2 regions of the Streptomyces sp. NEAU-YJ-81 genome follow, and region 2 is predicted to be linked to the other one. Evidence: predicted binding sites of a transcription regulator. Region 2 holds the regulator's gene; the other holds the start of a gene.
What was found. Region 2 encodes HrcA, which represses chaperone genes, less so after heat shock. Its sites were predicted from a motif close to TTNGCACTCNGNNNNNCNGAGTGCNAA; they were not measured.

Region 1: a site for HrcA is predicted at 4,807-4,833, ahead of groES (co-chaperone GroES). Genes of this name have one in related genera too.

What each region holds. Positions count from the first base shown of each region.
Region 1 is NZ_JAGFNO010000002.1:166,997-178,342, forward strand. It holds gene J5X86_RS06320 (helix-turn-helix transcriptional regulator) at 1-53, opposite strand, end outside; gene J5X86_RS06325 (ATP-binding protein) at 243-713, shown strand; gene J5X86_RS06330 (acyltransferase) at 773-2,182, opposite strand; gene J5X86_RS06335 (methyltransferase domain-containing protein) at 2,338-3,519, opposite strand; gene J5X86_RS51900 (polysaccharide deacetylase family protein) at 3,597-4,667, shown strand; gene groES (co-chaperone GroES) at 4,983-5,291, shown strand; gene groL (chaperonin GroEL) at 5,383-7,008, shown strand; gene J5X86_RS06355 (SDR family oxidoreductase) at 7,545-8,318, opposite strand; gene J5X86_RS06360 (MOSC domain-containing protein) at 8,402-9,070, opposite strand; gene J5X86_RS06365 (LysR family transcriptional regulator) at 9,151-10,059, shown strand; gene J5X86_RS06370 (WhiB family transcriptional regulator) at 10,130-10,444, opposite strand; gene J5X86_RS06375 (response regulator transcription factor) at 10,853-11,346, shown strand, end outside.
Region 2 is NZ_JAGFNO010000003.1:188,232-199,577, reverse strand. It holds gene J5X86_RS09260 (hypothetical protein) at 1-101, opposite strand, end outside; gene J5X86_RS09255 (16S rRNA (uracil(1498)-N(3))-methyltransferase) at 271-1,014, opposite strand; gene J5X86_RS09250 (nitronate monooxygenase) at 1,011-2,102, opposite strand; gene dnaJ (molecular chaperone DnaJ) at 2,289-3,422, opposite strand; gene hrcA (heat-inducible transcriptional repressor HrcA) at 3,423-4,439, opposite strand; gene J5X86_RS09235 (MBL fold metallo-hydrolase) at 4,604-5,326, shown strand; gene J5X86_RS09230 (DUF3097 domain-containing protein) at 5,412-6,230, shown strand; gene hemW (radical SAM family heme chaperone HemW) at 6,366-7,598, opposite strand; gene J5X86_RS09220 (SpoIIE family protein phosphatase) at 7,755-9,854, opposite strand; gene J5X86_RS09215 (long-chain fatty acid--CoA ligase) at 10,040-11,346, opposite strand, start outside.

The sequences.
Region 1 (11,346 bases), on a different contig from region 2:
AGCTCCGTGCCAAGTCGGCGCTGACGTGCCGTGATGGTGGTCCTCGAAGCCATGCCTGCCTTCCTCGTGGGTCGTCACCCAGTGTGGCGCGTGGCCACGAATGGGTCTATCTACTCACTAATTTCGACGACTCGGTGGCACTAGTTAGGTGAAAACCTCTACCGTAGGTGTCGTTGCCGCTACTGCGCGTTGATCGCCGTAACGGTACGCGCGCTGTCGGCCCCCTCACAGGGAGTTGCCCCATGGATTCCGATCACGAGTCCGACGACCGTCCCCCACACCGCCCGCCGGTTCCCTCCAGGGACCCGTACGTCTACACCCTCCAGAGCAGCCGCCACGCGACCTCCCCCAAGGTCTGCCGGGACTTCGTGGCCTGCGTCCTGAACTCCGTGGGGCAGGAGGAACTGGTCGACACGGCGACGCTGTGCACCTCGGAGCTGGCCACCAACGCGTTTCTGCACGCCGAGGGCGACTCCCTCATGCTGCGCGTGGTGATCGAGCCGCCCCGCTTCCGCGTCCTGGTCTACGACGCCTCCGCCGAACTCCCCACCGCCGCACGCCTCCCCGAGGGCGATCGTCTCCACGGCCGCGGCCTCGGACTGGTGGCGGCCCTGGCCGACGCGTGGGGGACGGCGGAGGGGGACACGGTCGGCACGTACGCGAAGGGGGTCTGGTTCGAACTCGCGGGCAAGGAGGAGGACGACGAGGGTTAGCCCCGGCGTTTTATGGTCGCGCGACCTTCCGTGCCGCTTTCCTCACCGCTTGGCTTTCCTTACCGCTTGGCTTTGGCGTCCATGAAAGTCAGCGGAAATGTCTCGCCGGACTCCGCGTAACGGTGGAACCGGCTCGCCCAGGACGGCTCCTGAAGGGCCCGGGCCTGGGTGCGGGGCAGTGCCATATGCACATCGCGGGCGCCGTTCTGGTCGGCCGGGGTCGGCGCTATGTGCACGGTCCAGGCAATGGGGATCGAGGTGAAGTCGTACCAGAACGGGGCGCCCTGGCCGAAATCGATGCGGTAGAAGGGGAGTCTCGACCAGTTGTTGATCGCGATGGTGCTGTCGAACGCGTCCAGGCCCATGGTGTTCATGAGGCGCTTGAAGCGTCCCGCATCGCGTTCGGCGCAGAGGAACGCCGTTTCCTCGCGGATCCTCTCCTCCGTGTTCATGGCATGGCCCGCGCGGACCGCCGCGGCGACCTCGCCGAGAGGGCGGGCGCGCAGTTCGGCCGCGGTCATTCCGGGCCGGGTGTTGGTGACGGCGTTGCCCCAGTAGTCATCCGGTATGGATTCGCCGGCGAACGAACGGAAGTCGGCGATGAGGCCGAGCCTTTCCTCGCTCGCGTCGGGGCGGTCACGCAATTCGCCGAGCACTTTCCACAGATGGGCGGTCAGCGCGTCATTGGTCGACACCCACCGCTCCGTGCCCGCGAGGTCGGCCATCGCGGTGTCCTTCATCGTGGCCAGTTCGGCGGCCGTGAAGCGGGTGGTCACCGTCGTCACGTTGCCGAGGCTGCCCATCAGGGCGCGGCCGATGAAGGCGGCCTTCTGGGCTCGCCCGGTGACCGTGAGATGGGCGCCGCCCGTACGGGTGTCACCTGTGGCCGACGCGCCGAGCGTGTCGATGACGCCGCGGTCGTGGTTGGGTTTGGCGTATCCGAGGCCCCGGTGCTCGTTCACCCAGCTCTCCAGGAAGCTCATATAGCTGGACCCGTCGGCCACGGCGTGGTTCATCGTGAGGCCCAGGATGGAGCCCCCGCCCTTCATATGGGTGAGTTTCACCGTGAAAAGCGGCGTATCGTGGTCAACTACCCAGAACGGCATGGCGTGACTGAGATGGCGCTCCAGCCCCTTTTTCGCCGTATGGCGAGGCCCGTAGTCCGGCATGGGCTCGGATGCGTATGCCTCGACGAAGCGCACACCGCCGTCGTCGCAGAGCACACTGAGGCCGCCGTCGGGATCCCTCTTCATGCGGCCGGAAAGGATCGGGAAGTTGCGCAATGTCCTGGCGAGGGAGGCGCGGAGCGCCTCGCCGTCGAGCGTCTCCCGGTAGAAAAAGGCGCGCGGTGTATAGATCGGACCGATGAGCATGTCGTAGACGCTCAGCCGCATGCGGTCACCGTTCGCTTCTCCGGCGCGCACGGTGAACGTTCGCTTGGCGCCGCTCTCGGTGGCGGATGCCGTCATACTCACACGCTCTTTCGTCGGGACCGAACACGCTGTCGCGTCGACGCGTTGACCCTAACTCTCCGGTCGCGAGCGGCCTCATGAACTGGAGCCGGGTTTAGGGAAATTCCGCAACTTCCGTCCGGCCTCGATCTTTCTCGGCGGTCGTGGCCGTGTTAGGCCGGGTGCCCCAGGAGCATCGTGGGGGAGCCCTTCGAGCGCGTCAGCACGATGGTGCAGGCGTTCCCGCCCTCGAGCCGGAGCTTCTTGCGGAGCTGCTCCGGCTCGACCGCCGAACCGCGCTTCTTGATGGTGGCGATGCCGACCTCCCGCTCCCGCAGCAGCGCCTTGAGCCTCTTCAGGTTGAACGGCAGCACATCCGTGATCTCGTACGCGGTGGCGAACGGCGTCGGGCGCAGCTCGTCCGTCGTGATGTAGGCGATGGTCGGGTCGATCAGCCGGCCGCCGACGCGGGCCGCGACATCGGCGACGAGATGGGCGCGGATGACGGCCCCGTCCGGCTCGTAGAGCCAGCGGCCGACCGGGCCGGGCTCGGGGGCGGGAAGGTGCGGGGTGCCGACGAGGGAGTGGGCGCTCGGCAGAAGGGTGGCGCGGCGCAGCCCGGGGCGGGCGGTGCCGAACCACAGGACGGCCTCCTTCACCTGGCCGTGGTCCGAGATCCACTCGGCCTCCGCGTCCTCGGGGACCGCCTCGTGCGGCACGCCGGGGGCGATCTTGAGGGCGGCGCGCGGGGTGGTGCGGGCGGCCTCGATGGCCCAGGAGAGGGGCGGGGAGTACGCCTCGGGGTCGAAGACGCGGCCCCGGCCGCCGCGCCGGGCCGGGTCGACGAAGACCGCGTCGAAGGGCCGGGTGTCGATGTCGGCGACATCGGCGCAGCGGATCTCGATGAGTTCGGCCAGGCCGAGCGCCTGGGCGTTGGCGCGGGCGACGGCGCAGGTCAGCGGGTCGCGGTCGACGGCGAGTACGGAGATCCCGGTGCGGGCGAGCGCGATCGCGTCGCCGCCGATGCCGCAGCACAGATCGGCCATGCGGCGGACGCCGAACTCCGCGAAGCGGGCGGCGCGGTACGCGGCGACGGAGGTGCGGGTGGACTGCTCGACGCCGTTCGGCGTGAAGTACATGCGGTGCGCGTCCTCGGGGCCGAATTTGGCCACCGCCCGCTGCCGCAGCGTGGCCTGGGTCAGGGCCGCCGAGACCAGCGCCGGGGGGTGGTCCCGGCGCAGCCGCGTCGCGGTGGCGAGCTCCTTCGCCGGGTCGTAGTCGCGGAGCCCGGAGAGCAGCGCCTGCCCCTCGTCGCCGAGCAGTGAGTCGAAGGCGTCAACGTCCACATGGCCCATTCTCCCCGCTCCCGCGAGCGCATTCGCCCGCGTAGGGCGCGCAGATGCACGCCCCTGGACCGAAGATCACTTATGTGATGATGATCAAGACTGGTTTTCCTCGCTGTCTGGTTCTCGTCGGCGCGGCAGCCGTGCTCACGGCCTGCGGATCCCTCGGCGCCGCCACCGAGCCGCACACCGGCTCCCGTCACGGCGCTCCCATGCCGCCGGCCTCCCTCGCCTCCCGGCTGGACGACCCGCCGTCGCCCTCGCAGCCGCCGTCCGGACGGGAGCCGGAGCGGCGGCCTCCGGCGTCGTCCGGGCCGGGGTACGAGGGGTACGAGGGTGAGGCCCGGGACGGCGCGTTCCCGGACGTGCCGCCGCGCTCCGGTGACGCCTCGGCGTCCGCCGCGCCCCCGGCCGCGGGGCCGTCCGGCACGGGCTCCGCGCTGCCGCGCTCGGCCCTGGTGGGCGCCTCCGACGCCTACCGCCGCTGGGGGCTGGACCGGCCGCTGGAGCGGCCTCCGGCCCCGCCCGCCGTCAAGCCCGCGCTCGGCCGGTCGGGGCCGCAAGCGTGGGGGCTGCCGCCGATCGTGCGGCAGGTGCCGACCGACCAGCGGGTGGTCTTCGTGACGATCGACGACGGGATCGAGAAGGATCCGCGCTTCGTGGAGCAGGCCCGCGAGCTCGGGCTGCCGTTCACCGCGTTCCTTACCGACAACGTGATCGGGGACCACTACGACTACTTCGACCAGCTACGCCGGCTCGGCAATCCCATGGAGAACCACACCCTCACCCACCCCAGCCTGGCCGGTATGGCCTACGACGACCAGGTGCGGGAGATCTGCGGTCAGCGGGACATCCTGTGGAACCGCTTCGGTCAACAGCCGCGCCTCTTCCGTCCCCCTTTCGGGGAGTACGACGAGACGACGCTGCGGGCGGCGGGCTTCTGCGGCGCGCAGACCGTGGTGCTGTGGCGCGCCGAGATGGAGACCCACGGGCTGGCCTACCGCTCCGGCGACCATCTGCTGCCGGGGGACATCATCCTCGCGCACTTCCGGGGGCCGGAGCAGCTTGAGGGGCAGTCGATGACCGACATGATCACGGGGCTGGTGCGGGCGATCCAGGCCCAGGGGTTCACGATCGGGCGGCTGGAGGACTATGTGTGACGGCGCCCGGGGGGAGGGGCTGCGCAGACGGCCTGGGGCTCTGGAGCGGGGTGGGGCCGCGCGGAGTGCCCGCGGCCCTGGAGCGTGGCGGCCGTAAGGCGGTGATGAGGTGGCGAGCGGGGGCCCGCCACCACGTCGCTTGGCACTCTAGTTGACTGAGTGCTAACCGCGTCATAATGTCGAGGCTGGCACTCGGGACCGATGAGTGCCAAGAGATACAGCGACGGGCAGGTCCGGCACCCGCGACGACGGATCCACCTGGTCGCCACCTCAGACAGTTGACCCCGTGAGATCTCCGAAGGGGGAGGTCGGATCGTGACGACCACCAGCTCCAAGGTTGCCATCAAGCCGCTCGAGGACCGCATTGTGGTCCAGCCGCTCGACGCCGAACAGACCACGGCCTCAGGCCTGGTCATTCCGGACACCGCCAAGGAAAAGCCCCAGGAGGGCGTCGTCCTGGCCGTGGGCCCGGGCCGCTTCGAGGACGGCAAGCGCCTTCCGCTCGACGTCTCCGTCGGTGACGTCGTGCTCTACAGCAAGTACGGCGGCACCGAGGTGAAGTACAGCGGCGAGGAGTACCTCGTCCTCTCGGCTCGCGACGTCCTCGCGATCGTCGAGAAGTAATCACCGAAGTTTTGCCTATGAGCCGTGCCCCGGTGCCCGCGTCTGAAACCGGGGTCGGGGCGCGGTTCGTTTGAGAGGACATACGCAACTCATGGCGAAGATCCTGAAGTTCGACGAGGACGCCCGTCGCGCCCTCGAGCGCGGCGTCAACAAGCTTGCGGACACCGTCAAGGTGACGATCGGCCCCCGTGGCCGCAACGTCGTCATCGACAAGAAGTTCGGTGCTCCGACCATCACCAACGACGGTGTCACGATCGCCCGCGAGGTCGAGGTCGAGGACCCGTACGAGAACCTGGGCGCCCAGCTCGTCAAGGAGGTGGCGACCAAGACCAACGACATCGCGGGTGACGGCACCACCACCGCGACCGTGCTGGCCCAGGCCCTGGTCCGCGAGGGCCTGAAGAACGTGGCCGCGGGCGCCTCCCCGGCCGCCCTCAAGAAGGGCATCGACGCGGCGGTCAAGGCCGTCTCGGACGACCTGCTGGCCACCGCCCGCCCGATCGACGAGAAGTCCGACATCGCCGCCGTGGCCGCGCTGTCCGCGCAGGACAAGCAGGTCGGCGAGCTGATCGCCGAGGCGATGGACAAGGTCGGCAAGGACGGTGTCATCACCGTCGAGGAGTCCAACACCTTCGGTCTGGAGCTCGACTTCACCGAGGGCATGGCCTTCGACAAGGGCTACCTCTCGCCGTACATGGTCACCGACCAGGAGCGGATGGAGGCCGTCCTCGAGGACCCGTACATCCTGATCCACCAGGGCAAGATCGCCTCGATCCAGGACCTGCTGCCGCTCCTGGAGAAGATCATCCAGGCCAACGCCAGCAAGCCGCTGCTGATCATCGCCGAGGACGTGGAGGGCGAGGCCCTCTCGACCCTCGTCGTCAACAAGATCCGCGGCACCTTCAACGCCGTCGCGGTGAAGGCCCCGGGCTTCGGTGACCGCCGTAAGGCCATGCTCGGCGACATCGCCACCCTTACGGGCGGCACCGTCATCGCCGAAGAGGTCGGCCTCAAGCTCGACCAGGTCGGTCTGGACGTGCTGGGCACCGCCCGCCGCGTGACCGTCACCAAGGACGACACCACGATCGTCGACGGTGGCGGCAAGAGCGACGAGGTCACCGGCCGCGTCAACCAGATCAAGGCCGAGATCGAGGCCACGGACTCCGACTGGGACCGCGAGAAGCTGCAGGAGCGGCTCGCGAAGCTGGCCGGCGGCGTGTGCGTGATCCGCGTGGGCGCGGCCACCGAGGTCGAGCTCAAGGAGAAGAAGCACCGCCTGGAGGACGCCATCTCCGCGACCCGCGCCGCGGTCGAGGAGGGCATCGTCTCCGGTGGTGGCTCCGCGCTGGTCCACGCCGCGAAGGTGCTGGAGAACAGCCTGGGCCTGGAGGGCGACGAGGCCACCGGTGTCGCGGTCGTCCGCCGCGCCGTGGTCGAGCCGCTGCGCTGGATCGCCGAGAACGCCGGTCTCGAGGGCTACGTCATCACCTCGAAGGTCGCCGAGCTCGAGAAGGGCTACGGCTACAACGCGGCCACCGAGGAGTACGGCGACCTGGTGAAGGCCGGCGTCATCGACCCGGTCAAGGTCACCCGCTCCGCGCTGGAGAACGCGGCGTCGATCGCCTCGCTGCTGCTCACCACCGAGACGCTCGTGGTTGAGAAGCCGGCCGAGGAAGAGGCTGACGCCGGGGGCCACGGTCACGGTCACGCGCACTGACGCACTTGCGTTTGCACGTTGCTGCTGTGCGAAGGCGCGGCCGCCCTGGGGGCGGCCGCGCCTTCGTTGTTTGTCCCGCGGCGGGTGAGGGTTCCGCTGGGTGCGGGTGTGTGGGGGGTGCGCCTGCTGTTTGTGGTGGGTGCCGGGGGCGGGGCCTCCGGTGCGGTGCCCTGGACCGCATATTTACGGCGCCGGTGCCCGGGAGCGTGGAGTGGGCCGGAGATTGGCGCCACAAATATGCGAAAGCGTCCAGGACACCACCCCTGCGACCCCGCCCCCTCCCGTCTCGTCGGCGGCTCCCCGCCGGTGGCACCGGGCGCCTGTCCGTCCCGCGTTCGTGATTTCAGCCCCTCCGGCGTTTGAGGAGCGGGGTTCGGGGCGGAGCCCCGGCGGGGGCGAGGGGCGGAGCCCCTCGTTTCGGGAAGGGGCGGGGTGGGGGACTTTCCGCCGGAGGCGCCCACGGTCCGCACTCGGTGTTCGGCCCCGGGGCCGGGTGTTGCGTGGGTGCGGCCCCGGGCCGGGCAATCCCGGGAGGGCTATGCCTTCGCCGGGGGCCGGCCGACCTTGGAGGAGAGGGTGGAGAGGGCCGAGCGCGGGGCCAGCTTCGCCAGGCTTGTCATCGCCTTGTAGCGCGGGTCCGGGATGGACAGTGACTTGCCCCGGGCGAAATCCTTCAGGGCCGCCGTGACCAGCCGGTCCGCGTCCAGCCACATCCAGCTCGGCACGCTCTCCCGCTTGATTCCCGCTCGCGCGTGGAACTCCGTACGGACGAACCCCGGGCACAGCGCCATCAGCCGTACGCCCGCGCTCGCCAGGTCCTTTGCCGCGCCCTGTGTGAACTGCACGACCCACGCCTTGCTCGCCCCGTAGGTGCCGCGCGGGAAGAAGGCCGCGATCGAGGCCACGTTGATCACCCCGCCGCGCCCGCGGCCGCGCATCGTTTCGGCGCCCGCGCTGGTCAGTCGCAGCACCGCCTCGCAGTGCAGCTTCAACATCCGCAGCTCATCGGTGATCGGCACCTCCAGATAGCGGTCGCGGTTGCCGAAACCGGCGTTGTTGACGAGCAGATCGACCGGGTGGGTGCGGTCCCTGAGGCGGGTCTCGACCGCGGCGATCCCGTCATCCTCGGACAGGTCCGCCACCAGCACGTCGGCCTCCACGCCGTGCCGGTCGTGCAGATCCGCCGCCTGCTCCCGCAGCCGCTTCTCGTCGCGTGCGACGAGCACCAGATTGTGCCCGTCGGCGGCGAGCCGGCCCGCGAAGGCGGCCCCGATGCCCGCGGTGGTTCCGGTAATCAATGCAGTCGTCATACGCGCACGTTATCGGCCGCGGCAGGCCCCGGCGGACCGCCGAGCGGGACCGTGAGCGATCTGGGCCGGAATGAACACTTCCGTCAGCTGGACCGGTACTTGAGGGCGGCCTCCCGCGCCTCCGGATGGAGTGCGTCGCCCGCCACCAGCACCCTCGGCAGCAGTTCCCGCTCCGTGGTCTCGGCGCGGAAGAGGAAGGCGACCGTCACCTCGTGGTCGGGCCGGTGCACGATCTCGACGGGGTCGCCCGAGCGGACCTCGCCGGGTTCGAGCACCCGCAGATACGCCCCGGGGACGGCGGCCTGGGTGAACCGCTTGACCCATCCCCGCTCGCCCAGCCACCCCGCGAACGTACGGCAGGGGATGCGCGGTGAGGTCACCTCCAGGAGCAGCTCGCTCCCCACCCGCCAGCGCTCGCCGATGAGGGCGCCGCTGACGTCGATGCCGCTGGTGGTGAGGTTCTCACCGAAGACGCCGTTGGCCAGCTCGCGGCCCAGCTCCTGTTCCCAGACGTCGAGGTCCTCGCGGGCGTAGGCGTAGACGGCCTGGTCGTCGCCGCCGTGGTGGCGGGTGTCGCAGACCGCGTCACCGGACAGACCGCTGCCACCCTGGCCCTTCGGCCCCGGGGCCGCGACCCGTACCGGGCGCTCGACGGGACGCTTGTCGATACCGGTGCCGGTGGGGCAGTCGCTGTAGTCGGTCGGCGTCGCGCGGCCCAGATTCACCGTGAGAACGGCTGGAGTTTGCAGCATGACCGCACGGTAGGGCAGGGCGGTCAAAGCGTCGACGTAATATCCCGGCCCATTCCCAAGGGTCGCTTATGCTCGGAGGCATGATCGAGGCCCGCCATCTCAGGGTGCTGCGCGCGGTGGCCGCCACCGGTTCCTTCTCCGCCGCCGCCCGCGAGCTGGGCTGCACCCAGCCTGCCGTCAGCCAGCAGATGAAGGCCCTGGAGGGCGCCGCGGGCACCCCGTTGCTGATCCGCAGCGGGCGGGAGATGCGGCTGACCGAGGCGGGCCGGGCGCTGGTGCGGCATGCCGCCGGGATCCTGGCCGGGCTGACCGCCGCCGAGGAGGAGGTCGCGGCGATCGCCGGGCTGCGGGCGGGCCGGGTGCGGCTGGTGTCCTTCCCCAGCGGCAGCTCGACCCTGGTGCCCATGGCGCTCGCCGAGATGCGCGCGGCGCACCCGGGGACCCGGGTCTCGCTGGTGGAGGCCGAGCCGCCGGGCTCGGTGGAGATGCTGCGCGCGGGCGACTGCGAGATCGCGCTGGCCTTCCGGTATCCGCAGATGAGCGAGGAGGCTTCGGGCGGTGCCGAGTGGGACGACCTGGTCCTGCGGCCGCTGCTGAACGACCGGCTGGTGGGCGTGGTGCCGGAGGGGCACAAGCTCGCGGGCGCCGGGGCGGTGGGGATCGCCGAGCTGGCCGGGGAGCCGTGGATCGCGGGCTGTCCGCGCTGCCGGGGGCATCTGGTGGAGGTGTGCGAATCCGAGGGGTTCACGCCGCGGATCGACTTCGCGACGGACGACTATCCGACGGTCGTCGGCCTGGTCGGGGCCGGGCTGGGGGTCGCGGTGCTGCCCGAGCTGGCGCTGGAGTCCGTACGGGCCAAGGGCGCCACGACGCTGGAGGTGGAACCTGCGGTGCGCCGGGAAGTGGTGGCGCTGACCCTGCCCGACCTCGCCCGCGTCCCGGCGGTGGCGGCGACGCTGGACCGGCTGCAGCAGGCGGCCCACAGGTGAGCGGCGGGCGTTCGCGCACCGGGTGGTGGCAGAAGGAACGTTTCTTCGATTGGCTGCGACCGGGCTCCGATCAGGCTCCGGGGGCCCCGGTGCCGGCGACCGCTCGGTGGCGTGCCCGCCCCATGAGCTCCTCGCGCTCGTCCTCGGTCAGTCCGCCCCACACTCCGTAAGGCTCGCGTACGGCGAGGGCGTGCGCGGCGCACTGCGCTCGTACCGGGCAGCGCATGCACACCTCTTTCGCCGACATCTCGCGTGCGCTGCGGGCAGCGCCGCGCTCCCCCTCCGGGTGGAAGAAGAGCGAGCTGTCGACCCCGCGACACGCGGCCAGGAGCTGCCAGTCCCACAGGTCGGCATTCGGGCCGGGAAGACGGGAGAAATCTGCCATTGCCTTATCTCCTCGATGCGATCGGCTGCGGACGCTGCGTCCCGGGTCGTACACCTACGGTGTAAGTAGATGTAAATATGACTCATTGCGAATCTAGCCACACAGACCACCAAATTGGAAGCAAGGTCGCCAAATGCCACCGAAGGGACTGCCTCGGGGGCTGCCCTATGGGGGAGACGCGAAGGGCGCGACCTGTGCGACGAAGCTGCTCCGTGTCCGCGCCCTCACGTAGAGTGTCGAAGGTGGCCGCCGAACCCCGTAACTCTTTCGGGTGACCGTCGTTGAGAGTGCGGAGGCGGTTGATGGGTAAAGCTCTCGGACAGATATCCGGGGCTGTCAATCGCTCAGGTGACGATATGTACCAGCCTGGAGGCTCAAGGTGACGCGCATCAGCTGCGGAGGACGGCCATGACATCCGTCCTCGTCTGCGACGACTCCCCGCTTGCCCGAGAGGCGCTGCGCCGTGCGGTGGCGACCGTGCCCGGCGTCGAGCGTGTGACGACGGCAGCCAACGGCGAGGAAGTCCTCCGCCGCTGGGGCGCCGACCGCTCGGATCTGATTCTGATGGACGTACGGATGCCCGGTCTCGGCGGAGTCGAGACCGTGCGGCGGCTGCTCTCCGCCGACCCGGGCGCCCGGATCATCATGCTCACGGTCGCCGAGGACCTCGACGGCGTCGCGCTGGCCGTGGCCGCCGGCGCCCGTGGCTATCTGCACAAGGACGCCTCGCGCGCCGAGCTGCGTGCCACCGTGACACAGGCGCTCGCCGACCCCACCTGGCGGCTGGCCCCGCGCCGGCTGCGCTCGGCCGAGATGGGCGCCGCGCCCACCCTCACCGCGCGGGAGATCCAGGTGCTCGAGGGCATGAGCCACGGCCGCTCCAATGCGGAGATCGGCCGTGA
Region 2 (11,346 bases):
ACCTGGTCCGTGGTGATCGCGACCGTCACGGAGCTGATGCCGCCGCCCGTCGGCTCACACGCCGTCACCGCGACCGCCGCGCCGACCGCCGCGACGGACAAGAGCGTCCGTCCCCGCCTTGCCTGACTCAATACCCCCATAGGGGATAGGTTCCCATCGGCCGACGCCTATCGGAAGGCCGTCCTCGGCCAGGTACGGGCGCACAGAAGCGCGAAGAGACCCCAGAGAGGCCGCTCACCCCAGAGGGGCCGCTCACCCCAGAGGGGCCCCTCAGCCCCAGCGGCCGGTGCGGCCGAGCAGCAGCGCGGCGGCCGCCGTTCCGGCCGTGGAGGTGCGCAGCACGCTCGGGCCCAGCCGGTACGGCCGCGCGCCCGCCTCCGCGAAGGCCGCCAACTCCTCGGCGGACACGCCCCCTTCGGGCCCGACGACCAGCACGATCTCGCCACTCGCGGGCAGTTGGGCCGTCGCGAGCGGTTCGCCGCCCTCCTCGTGGAGCACGGCCGCGAACGCGGCTTCGGCGAGAAGCCGGGCAACCTGCTTGGTCGTCATCGCGTCCGGGACCTCGGGGAAGGTCAGCCGACGGGACTGCTTGCCCGCCTCGCGCGCGGTCGACCGCCACTTGCCGAGCGCCTTGAGGCCGCGCTCGCCCTTCCACTGGGTGATGCAGCGGGACGCCGACCACGGAACGACGGCGTCCACACCGGTCTCCGTCATGGTCTCCACCGCCAGCTCGCCCCGGTCACCCTTGGGCAGCGCCTGGACGACGGTGATCCTCGGGTCCGGGGCCGCCTCCTGGCGCACCTCGTCCACCGCGATCTGCAGCCGGTCCTTGCCCTCGACGGCCGCCACGGTGCCCTGGACGCCCGTACCGTGACCGTCCGTCAGCACCACGGGCTCACCGACGCGCAGCCGCCTTACGGACACCGCGTGGCGCCCCTCCGGGCCCTCCAGCCAGACCCGGGCCCCCGCGGCCGCACCCGCCAGGGAGTCGGCCACGAACACCGGGGCGGTCACGACACCGCACCCCGCTGGGACTGAAGGCCCAACTGGGCCCGCGCGGCGTCGAGTTCCACCGCGAGCGTCTCCACCAGCCGCGCGGCGGGCAGTTCGCGCGCCAGCCGGTGCCCCTGCCCGGCCCACAGCGCCATCCCCTGCGGATCGCCCGCCTTGGCGGCCGCCTTACGGAGGCCGGACGTCATGTGGTGCAGCTGGGGGTAGGCGGCGGGCGCGTGCGGGCCGTGCTCGCGCATGAAGCGGTTGACCAGGCCCCGGGCCGGGCGGCCGGAGAAGGCGCGGGTCAGCTCGGTCCGGCCGAACAGCGGATCCGTCATCGCCTGCTTGTGCAGGGCGTTCGCCCCGGACTCGGGGCACACCAGGAACGCGGTCCCCAGCTGGGCCGCGACCGCGCCCGAGGCCAGCGCCGCGGCGATCTGCGAACCGCGCATTATCCCGCCCGCCGCGATGATCGGGATCTGCACATACTCACGGACCAGCGTGATCAGCGACAGCAGACCGAGCCCGGCGCCCATCCCGTCGACGGCCGGGTCATTGCTGTACGTGCCCTGGTGGCCGCCTGCCTCCACGCCCTGCACACAGACGGCGTCGGCGCCCGCCCACTGGGCGGTCTGCGCCTCGACGGGCGAGGTCACGGTCACGATCGTGCGGGTGCCTGCCTTGGCGAAGGCGTCGAGGACCGCGCGGGTCGGGCAGCCGAAGGTGAACGAGACGACCGGAACCGGGTTGTCGAGGAGTACGGCGAGCTTGGCGTCGTACGCGTCGTCCGAGCCCGCGTGCGGGTCGCCCAGCGGAGTCTCGTACCAGGCCGCCTCGCCCGTGAGCCGCGCCCGGTAAGCCCCGACGGCGGCCGTGTCGGCGTTGGACGGCTGCGGCATGAACAGATTGACACCGAAGTGCCGGCCGGTCAGCCCTCGCAGCTGTTTGATCTCCTCATACATCGCTTCCGGCGTCTTGTAGCCGGCAGCGAGGAAACCGAGGCCACCGGCCTCGGAGACAGTGGCGGCGAGCTGCGGGCAGGAGGCTCCACCCGCCATCGGCGCCTGCACGATCGGGTACCGGTAAAGATCGGTCAGCGCGGAGGACATGGCCACATCGTGCCATGCCCTCCACACGGGCTCACCACCGGATCAGCGGCGCCCTTACGGGCCGTATCGCGGCCCGTAAGCGCCTACCGTCCGTTGAACGCATCCTTCAAGCGCGAGAACAGCCCTTGCTGCCCCGGCTTACCGCACTCCCCCGGGGGACAACCCCCGTACCCCCGGCCGGAGCGCCTAACGCCCGTTGAACGCATCCTTCAAACGCGAGAACAGCCCTTGCTGCCCCGGTTTGAATTCGCCGATCGGGCGCTCCTCGCCACGCAGCTTCGACAGCCGCCGCAGCAGCTCCTCCTGCTCCGGGTCGAGCTTGGTCGGGGTGGTCACCTCGACATGCACGATCAGATCGCCCCGGCCGCCGCCCCGCAGATGGGTGACGCCGCGCTGGTGCAGCGGGATCGACTGGCCGGACTGGGTGCCGGGCCGGATGTCGACCTCCTCCATGCCGTCCAGCGTCTCCAGCGGCACCTTGGTGCCCAGCGACGCCGCCGTCATCGGGATGGTCACCGTGCAGTGCATATCGTCACCGCGCCGCTGGAAGACCGGGTGCGGGACCTCGTGGATCTCCACATACAGGTCGCCCGCCGGGCCGCCGCCCGGTCCGACCTCGCCCTCACCGGCCAGCTGGATCCTGGTGCCGTTGTCCACACCGGCGGGGATCTTCACGGTCAGGGTGCGCCGCGAGCGGATCCGGCCGTCGCCCGCGCACTCCGGGCACGGAGTCGGCACCACGGTGCCGAAGCCCTGGCACTGGGGGCACGGCCGCGAGGTCATGACCTGGCCCAGGAAGGACCGCGTCACCTGGGAGACCTCACCGCGGCCACGGCACATGTCACAGGTCTGCGCCGAGGTGCCCGGCGCCGCGCCCTCGCCGCTGCACGTCGTGCAGACGACCGCGGTGTCGACCTGGATGTCCTTGGTGGTCCCGAACGCGGCCTCGCTGAGCTCCACGTCCAGCCGGATCATCGCGTCCTGACCGCGCCGGGTCCTGGAGCGCGGACCGCGCTGCGAGGCGGTCCCGAAGAACGCGTCCATGATGTCGGAGAAGTTGCCGAAGCCCCCTCCGAAGCCGCCGGCACCACCGCCGCCCGCCCCGGACATCGGGTCCCCGCCCAGGTCGTAGACCTGCTTCTTCTGTGGGTCCGACAAGACCTCGTAAGCGGCGTTGATCTCCTTGAACCGCTCCTGGGTCTTCGGATCCGGGTTCACATCCGGATGCAGCTCGCGTGCGAGCCGGCGGAATGCCTTCTTGATCTGGTCCTGCGAGGCATCACGCGGCACGCCCAGGACTGCGTAGTAGTCCGTCGCCACTTACGACTCCGCCAGGATCTGTCCGACGTAACGTGCCACTGCGCGTACCGCTCCCATCGTTCCGGGGTAGTCCATGCGGGTCGGTCCGACCACGCCGAGTTTGGCGACCGCCTCGTCGCCGGAACCGTAGCCGACCGCGACGACCGAGGTGGCGTTGAGCCCCTCGTGAGCATTCTCATGCCCGATCCGCACGGTCATACCCGAGTCCTTGGCCTCGCCCAGCAACTTGAGGAGGACGACATGCTCCTCGAGTGCCTCCAGGACGGGCCGGATCGTCAGGGGGAAATCATGCACGAAACGCGTGAGGTTCGCGGTGCCGCCGATCATCAGCCGCTCCTCGGTCTCCTCCACAAGCGTCTCGAGCAAGGTCGACAGCACGATCGAGACGGTCCCCCGGTCCTCCTGTTCGAAGGACTCCGGAAGATCCTGCACCAACTGCGGCACATCCGCGAAACGCCGACCCACGACCCGGCTGTTGAGCCGGGCGCGCAGATCGGCCAGCGAGTCCTCGGTGATCGGGGTGGGGCAGTCCACCATGCGCTGCTCCACCCGGCCGGTGTCCGTGATCAGCACCAGCATCACCCGGGCCGTGGCCAGCGGCAGCAGCTCCACATGGCGCACCGTCGAACGGGTCAGCGACGGATACTGCACCACCGCCACCTGCCGGGTCAGCTGCGCCAGCAGCCGGACCGTGCGGCCCACCACGTCATCGAGGTCGACCGCGCCGTCCAGGAAGTTCTGAATGGCCCGCCGCTCCGGGCTGGACAGCGGCTTCACTCCCGCCAGCTTGTCCACGAAGAGGCGATAGCCCTTGTCCGTGGGGATCCGCCCGGCGCTCGTATGCGGCTGGGCGATGAACCCCTCGTCCTCCAGAGCGGCCATGTCGTTACGCACCGTGGCCGGCGAGACCCCCAGCCGGTGCCGCTCGGTGAGCGCCTTGGAGCCGACCGGCTCCTCCGTCCCCACATAGTCCTGGACAATGGCACGCAGCACCTCGAGTCTGCGTTCGCTGAGCACCCCGCGCACCTCCAGTCCAGCGGTCTCATCAGGTCGTCCGCCTGGCACTCACCGGGCACGAGTGCCAGACCCCCTTCGCCAGTGTACGGCGGGGTGCGGTGGCATGGGCAAGAGCCGCCGCTGGCAGCAACTCTCCCCCATCCCCGTTGAGCTAGCGTCGCGGTATGGAGACGTGTTGGGAAGAGGCAGGCTGGGAGCGGCTCGCACCCGGTGTGGCCCGCCGTCGGTCGCCGGAGTGGGACGAGACGGTCGGCGTGGTCGTCGGCCGGACCGACATCCTCGTCGTGGACACCGGCGCGACCCTGCGCGCCGGGGCCGAGCTGCGCGCCCTGATCACCCGGCTGACCGGCCGCCGCCCCACCCGGATCGCGCTCACCCATCCGCACTTCGACCACGTCCTGGGCTCGGCCGCCTTCGCGGGCTGCGAGGTGTACGGGGCCACGGGCATGGACGAGCTGCTGCGCCGTGAGCGGGAGACGCTGCGCGAGGACGCGATCCGCCACGGAGTGGACCGGGACGCCGCCACCGAGGCCGTGGACCATCTGGTCGGCCCGCACCACCTGGTCTCCGGGGAGCTCACCCTCGACCTGGGCGACCGGCCGGTGCTGCTGGCCAATGTGGGGCCCGGCCACACCGCCCATGACCTGGCCGTTCTGGTGCCCGGCCGGCCCGAGGTGGTCTTCTGCGGCGATCTGGCGGAGGAGTCCGGCACGCCGCAGGCCGGACCCGACGCGATCCCCGGCCGCTGGCCCGCCGCCCTCGACCGGCTGCTCACCCTCGGCGGCCCGGACGCGCGGTACGTCCCGGGGCACGGCTCGGTCGTGGACGCCGGGTTCGTCCGGGCCCAACGCGACGAACTGGCGGCCCGCTTCGGCGTGTCTCTCTAGGCGTCCACCTAGCCGCCCAACTAGGCGTCCACCTAGTTGTCCGCACTACAGGAGTGGGCTGTCGTCGCGCGCTATCGTCATCCGGATGCGACAGTACGACCCGGACCTCACCCCGCCCTGGAAGCGGCAGCGGCCCGCCCCCGAGGTCCCCGCCGATCCGGACCTCGTCGTGGAGGAGGTCACCACCGGCTTCTGCGGCGCCGTGATCCGCTGCGAGAAGACCGCCGAGGGACCCACGGTCACTCTGGAGGACCGCTTCGGCAAACATCGTGTCTTCCCCATGGAGCCGCGCGGTTTTCTGCTCGAGGGGCGTGTCGTCACCCTCGTACGCCCGCGCGCGGCGGCGCCCAGCGCGCCCCAGCGCACGGCCTCGGGGTCGATCGCCGTTCCGGGAGCGCGCGCGAGGGTCGCCCGTGCGGGGCGCATCTATGTCGAGGGGCGCCATGACGCGGAGCTGGTGGAGCGGGTCTGGGGCGACGATCTGCGTATCGAGGGCGTCGTCGTGGAGTACCTGGAGGGCGTCGACGACCTGCCCGCCATCGTCGATGACTTCTCCCCCGGCCCGGACGCCCGGCTCGGCGTCCTGGTCGACCATCTGGTGACGGGCTCCAAGGAGTCCCGTATCGCCGCACAGGTCACCGGCGAGCATGTGCTGGTCCTCGGCCACCCCTATATCGACATCTGGGAGGCCGTGAAGCCGTCCTCCGTCGGCATCCCGGCCTGGCCGACGGTGCCGCACGGCCAGGACTGGAAGAAGGGCGTCTGCCGCGCCCTGGGCTGGCCGGAGAACACCGGGGCCGCCTGGCAGCGGATCCTGTCCTCGGTCCACTCCTACAAGGACCTCCAGCCGGAGCTCCTGGGGCGGGTGGAGGAATTGATCGATCACGTAACCGCAGGGCGGTAACCCCTGCCCACGTCCTCCCGTTGACACGATGGTGGGCCGGCCGCTTCGCTCCGCCACCGCGGAGGTGCTCCGTCGATCAGCCCGTCCACACTCCCCAGGAGGTCGTGGTCCCCGCGCCGGCGGGGATGTGCCCGGTCAGTCCACCAGATCCCGCACCACCGCGTCCGCCAGCAGCCGCCCGCGCAGCGTGAGCACGGCCTGCCCCCGTCCGTACGGCTCCGGGTCCAGCAGGCCGTCCTCCAGCGCCCGTGCCGCGGCCGCCGCCCCGGCCGGGCGCAGCAGCTCCAGCGGGCAGCCCTCGGCCAGCCGCAGCTCCAGCAGGATCCGCTCCACCCGGCGCTCCTCGGCGGTCAGCAGCTCCCGGCCCGCGCCGGGCGACCTGCCCTCGCCCAGGGCCTGCGCATATGCCCCGGGGTGCTTCACGTTCCACCACCGCACGCCGCCCACGTGGCTGTGCGCGCCGGGGCCGGCGCCCCACCAGTCGGCGCCGCGCCAGTACAGCTCGTTGTGCCGGCAGCGCCCGGCGGGCGAGGTGGCCCAGTTGGAGACCTCGTACCAGGCGAACCCGGCGGCCGACAGGGTCTCCTCGGCGATCAGATAGCGGTCGGCGTGCACATCGTCGTCGGTCATCGGGACCTCGCCGCGCCGGATCCGCCGCGCCAGCTGGGTGCCCTCCTCCACGATCAGCGCATACGCCGACACATGGTCCGGCCCCGCCCCGAGCGCCGCCTCCAGGGAGGCCCGCCAGTCCGCGTCGCCCTCCCCCGGCGTCCCGTAGATCAGGTCCAGGTTCACATGGTCGAATCCGGCCGCCCGCGCCTCGGCCACGCACGCCTCCGGCCGCCCCGGGGTATGCGTACGGTCCAGCACCTTCAGGACGTGCTGCCGGGCGCTCTGCATCCCGAAGGAGATCCGGTTGAACCCCGCCTCCCGCAGCTCCGCCAGATAGCGCGGATCGACCGACTCCGGATTCGCCTCGGTCGTGACCTCGACCCCCTCGGCCAGCCCGAACTCCTCCCGGATCGCCCCGAGCATCCGCCCGAGATCCGCCGCGGCGAGCAGGGTCGGGGTCCCGCCGCCGACAAAGACGGTCTCCACGGGCCGTGGGTCGTCGCCCAGCACCTTCCGCGCCAGCCGCACCTCCTCGACGACCTGCTCGGCGTAGTTGTCCCGCGAGGCGAGCACACCGCCGGAGCCGCGCAGCTCACTGGCGGTGTAGGTGTTGAAGTCGCAGTAGCCGCAGCGGGTGGCGCAGTACGGCACATGTAGATAGAACCCCAACGGCCGCCGCTCCGCCCCCGCCAAAGCGGTCGCGGGCAGTGCGCCGTCCTCGGGCATGGGCTCACCATCTGGCAGTACGGAAGGCATGCCCCCATTGTCCGTCACGGCCCGCGCCGCCCAGGACCACGAGGCGCGGGCCCCTGGGGCCGGGGCCCGGGGCCCGCCTGGGCCTGTCCTGCGGATCGTCGCCGGACGGGCCTCGCCGGACAGGGCCACACCGGAGCGGCCCTCGCCGGATGGGGCCTAGACCACCTTCAGGACCAGCATCGCCAGGTCGTCGTCCGGCGGCTCCGCCGCGAACTCGTCCACCGCCTGCCGCACCCGCTCCGCGACCTCCCGCGCGCTCAGCCCCGCGCACAGCGCGAAAGCCGCCGCCAGGCCGTCCTCGTCGTCAAACTGCCGGTCGCCGGATCGGTGCTCCGTCACCCCGTCCGTCACACACAGCAGCGTTTCCCCGGGCGCCAGATCGAACGATTCACTCTCGTACGTCACATCGTCCACAACGCCCAGCAGTATCTGCGGCGCCGCGACGGTCCGCACCTCGCCTTCGGGCCGCAGCACCAGCGGCAGCGGATGCCCCGCGCTGGCCAGCGTGCAGCGCACCCCCTGGCCCTCGCCCAGCGGCTCCAGCTCCCCGTACAGCAGCGACAGGAACCGCGCGACCCCGCCGCCCGCCGGGAGCCCCGTGCCGACCAGGCCGCCGTCCATCAGCTCCACGACCCCGGCGGGGCCTCCCACGGCCTCCACACCGGCCGCCACGGCCTCCGCGGCGCCCTCGACCGCCTGTTCCACCGCCTCCTCGCCCAGGAGCTGGTTGAGCCGGTCCAGGACCTCTCCCACGCCGTATCCCTCGCGGGCGAGCAACCGCAGCCAGGGCCGGACGAGGCCGGTCACCACGGCCGCCTCCGGGCCGTTTCCGCAGACGTCGCCCAGGACGAAGCACCAGCGGCCGTCACCGGCCGGGAAGACGTCGTAGAAGTCGCCCCCGGCCGAGATGTCGCCGGTCGGCTCGTACACGACCGCCGACTCGACGCCGGGGATGCGCGGGATCACGGACGGCAGCAGCCCGCGCTGCAGCACCCGGCTGATGGTCGCCTGCCGGGTGTAGCGGCGGGCGGAGGCGAGCGCCAGGGCGACGCGGCGGGCGAAGTCCTCGACCAGGCCGATCGCCTCGTCCGGCATCCGCACCAGTCCGGCGCGCCCCAGCAGCAGCGTGCCGAGCGCGCGGCCGCCCGCGACCAGCCGGCAGGCGAGGGCCGCGCCGCCGGGCCCGTACGCGGCGGGGTCGGCCGGCCAGGGCCACTCCACGGCGCTGCCGCGGACGGCGGCGGGCACCTGGGGCGGCTCCTTCTCCAGCACCCGCCGCAGGCCCTCGATGCGCCCCTCGCTGGCGTGCCAGACCCGGGCCAGCCGGGGCGGGCCGCTCGTGGAGTCGAGCCAGATCGCGCACCAGTCGGCGAGCCGGGGCACCAGGAGCTGGCCGGCGAGCGAGGTCACCATGTCCTCGTCGAACTGCCCGGCCAGCAGGTCGGACGCCTCGGCGAGGAAGGAGAGCGCGCCGCGCTGGATCCAGTCGGGGTCGAGACGGACGGGGGCGCGGCCCGGCGCGGGCGCGACGATCTCGACGGCCTCCTTACGGCCTTCACGGACGACTCCCGCGCCCTCAGGAACGGAGCCCAGGCCCTCGCGGGCGGCCCCCGCCCCGAACCCGCCCTCGGGCTCGGGCACGGTGGCGGTCGCCGGGTCCATGGCGGCCGCGGCGTCCATGAAGCCCGAGCCCATGGCGCCCGTCCCCGCGGCGGCCGAGCCCGTGGGCGCCACCGCCATCTGGAACCACACCGACTTGGTCGCCCGCCGGTAGGTCGTCCCCCAGGACTCGGCGATCTCGGCCACCAGCCGCAGCCCGTGGCCACCGGCGTACTCCGGCCCCTCGTCCGCATCCGGCGGATCGCCGCGCACCACCCGGGTGGGATGGTGGTCGGTCACCTCCACGACCAGGGACGGCGGTTCGCCCTCGCGGTCCGACACATCGAGCGCACAGCTCACCTCGACGGCGGTGCCGGCATGCACCACCGCGTTGGTGACCAGCTCGCTCACCAGCAGTATGGCCTCGTCCGCGACCCGGTCGGTGACCCGGTCGGCGGCCGGGACCTCGAGCGCGGCCCAGTCGGCGAGGGCGGCACGGACGAACCGGCGGGCGGCCGAGGCCGCGAGCGGAGTGCCGGGCAGGCTGACGCGTGCCGAGGCACTGGTACGAACGGGGCCAACCCCACCCCCGACCGGCAGAACAACCCCACCGCCCTCAACCGACCCACCAGAAGTGGCAGAAGATGACGTCCCCACTGTGCGGCTCCTGAAGAAGCTCCGTCATAACGCCGTATCCGTAACCGTATCCGGCACGGACAGAGTGACAGACGGACCGCCCTCATATGCACCGGGTTACGCAAGTGAACCGCGATAAGGGGAAAATTCATGTGTCCGGCGGGCCGGTCAACCTGAAATCCGGTGCGGGGTCGTATCCTTGCCCGTTAAACCTCCCGCGTTCCCGCGTACATGTCCTCGATCAGAGCCTTGTACTCACGCTCGACCACCGGCCGCTTCAGCTTCAGACTGGGCGTCAACTCCCCGTGTTCCACGTCGAGATCGCGCGGCAGCAGCCGGAACTTCTTGATCGTCTGCCAGCGCTGCAGCCCCTCGTTGAGCCGGAGCACGTAGCTCTCGATCAGCTTCCGTGCCTCATCGGTGGCCACGACGTCCGCGTAGGACTTGCCCCCGAGGCCGTGCTCGGCCGCCCACTTCATGATCGTCGGCTCGTCGAGGGCGATCAGCGCGGTGCAGTAGTTGCGGTCGGCGCCGTGCACCAGGATGTTGGAGACGAACGGGCACACCGCCTTGAACTGGCCCTCGACCTCCGCCGGGGCGACGTACTTGCCGCCCGAGGTCTTGATCAGGTCCTTCTTGCGGTCGGTGATCCTCAGATAGCCGTCGGGGGACAGCTCACCGATGTCTCCGGTGTGGAACCAGCCGTCGGACTCCAGCACCTGCTCGGTCAGCTCCGGCAGCCCGTGGTAGCCCTGCATGATGCCGGGTCCGCGCAGCAGCACCTCGCCGTCGTCGGCGAACCGCACCTCCAGACCGGGGAACGCCTTGCCGACCGTGCCCGTGCGGTAGTCCGCCGGGTTGAGGAAGCTGGCGGCGCTGGACTCGGTCAGGCCGTAGCCCTCCAGGATGTTGATCCCGGCGCCCGCGAAGAAGTAGCCGATGTCGGGGGCGAGCGCGGCGGAACCGGACACCGCGGCCCGCAGCCGGCCGCCGAACGCCTCGCGCAGCTTGCCGTAGACCAGCTTGTCGGCCACCGCGTGCTGGGCCTTGAGGGCGAAGGGCACGGAGGCGGTGCCGGTGCGGCGGAAGGAGTCCTGGGAGGTCCTGGCGTAATCCCGGGAGACCTCGACCGCCCACTGGAAGATCTTGTATTTGGCCCCGCCGCCCTCGCGCGCCCGCTGGGCCACCCCGTTGTAGACCTTCTCGAAGATCCGCGGCACGGCACACATATAGGTCGGCCGGACCACCGGCAGATTGTCGATGATCTTGTCGACCCGGCCGTCCACCGCCGTGGTGTGGCCGACGTAGATCTGCCCCGCCGTCAGCACCTTGCCGAAGACATGCGCGAGCGGCAGCCACAGGTACTGCACATCGTCGGGGTAGAGCAGCCCGTCCTGGGTGCCGATCACAATGGCCATGTACGACCAGGAGTCATGCGCCAGCCGTACGCCCTTGGGGCGCCCGGTGGTACCGGAGGTGTAGATGAGCGTCGCAAGCTGATCGCCGCGCAGGG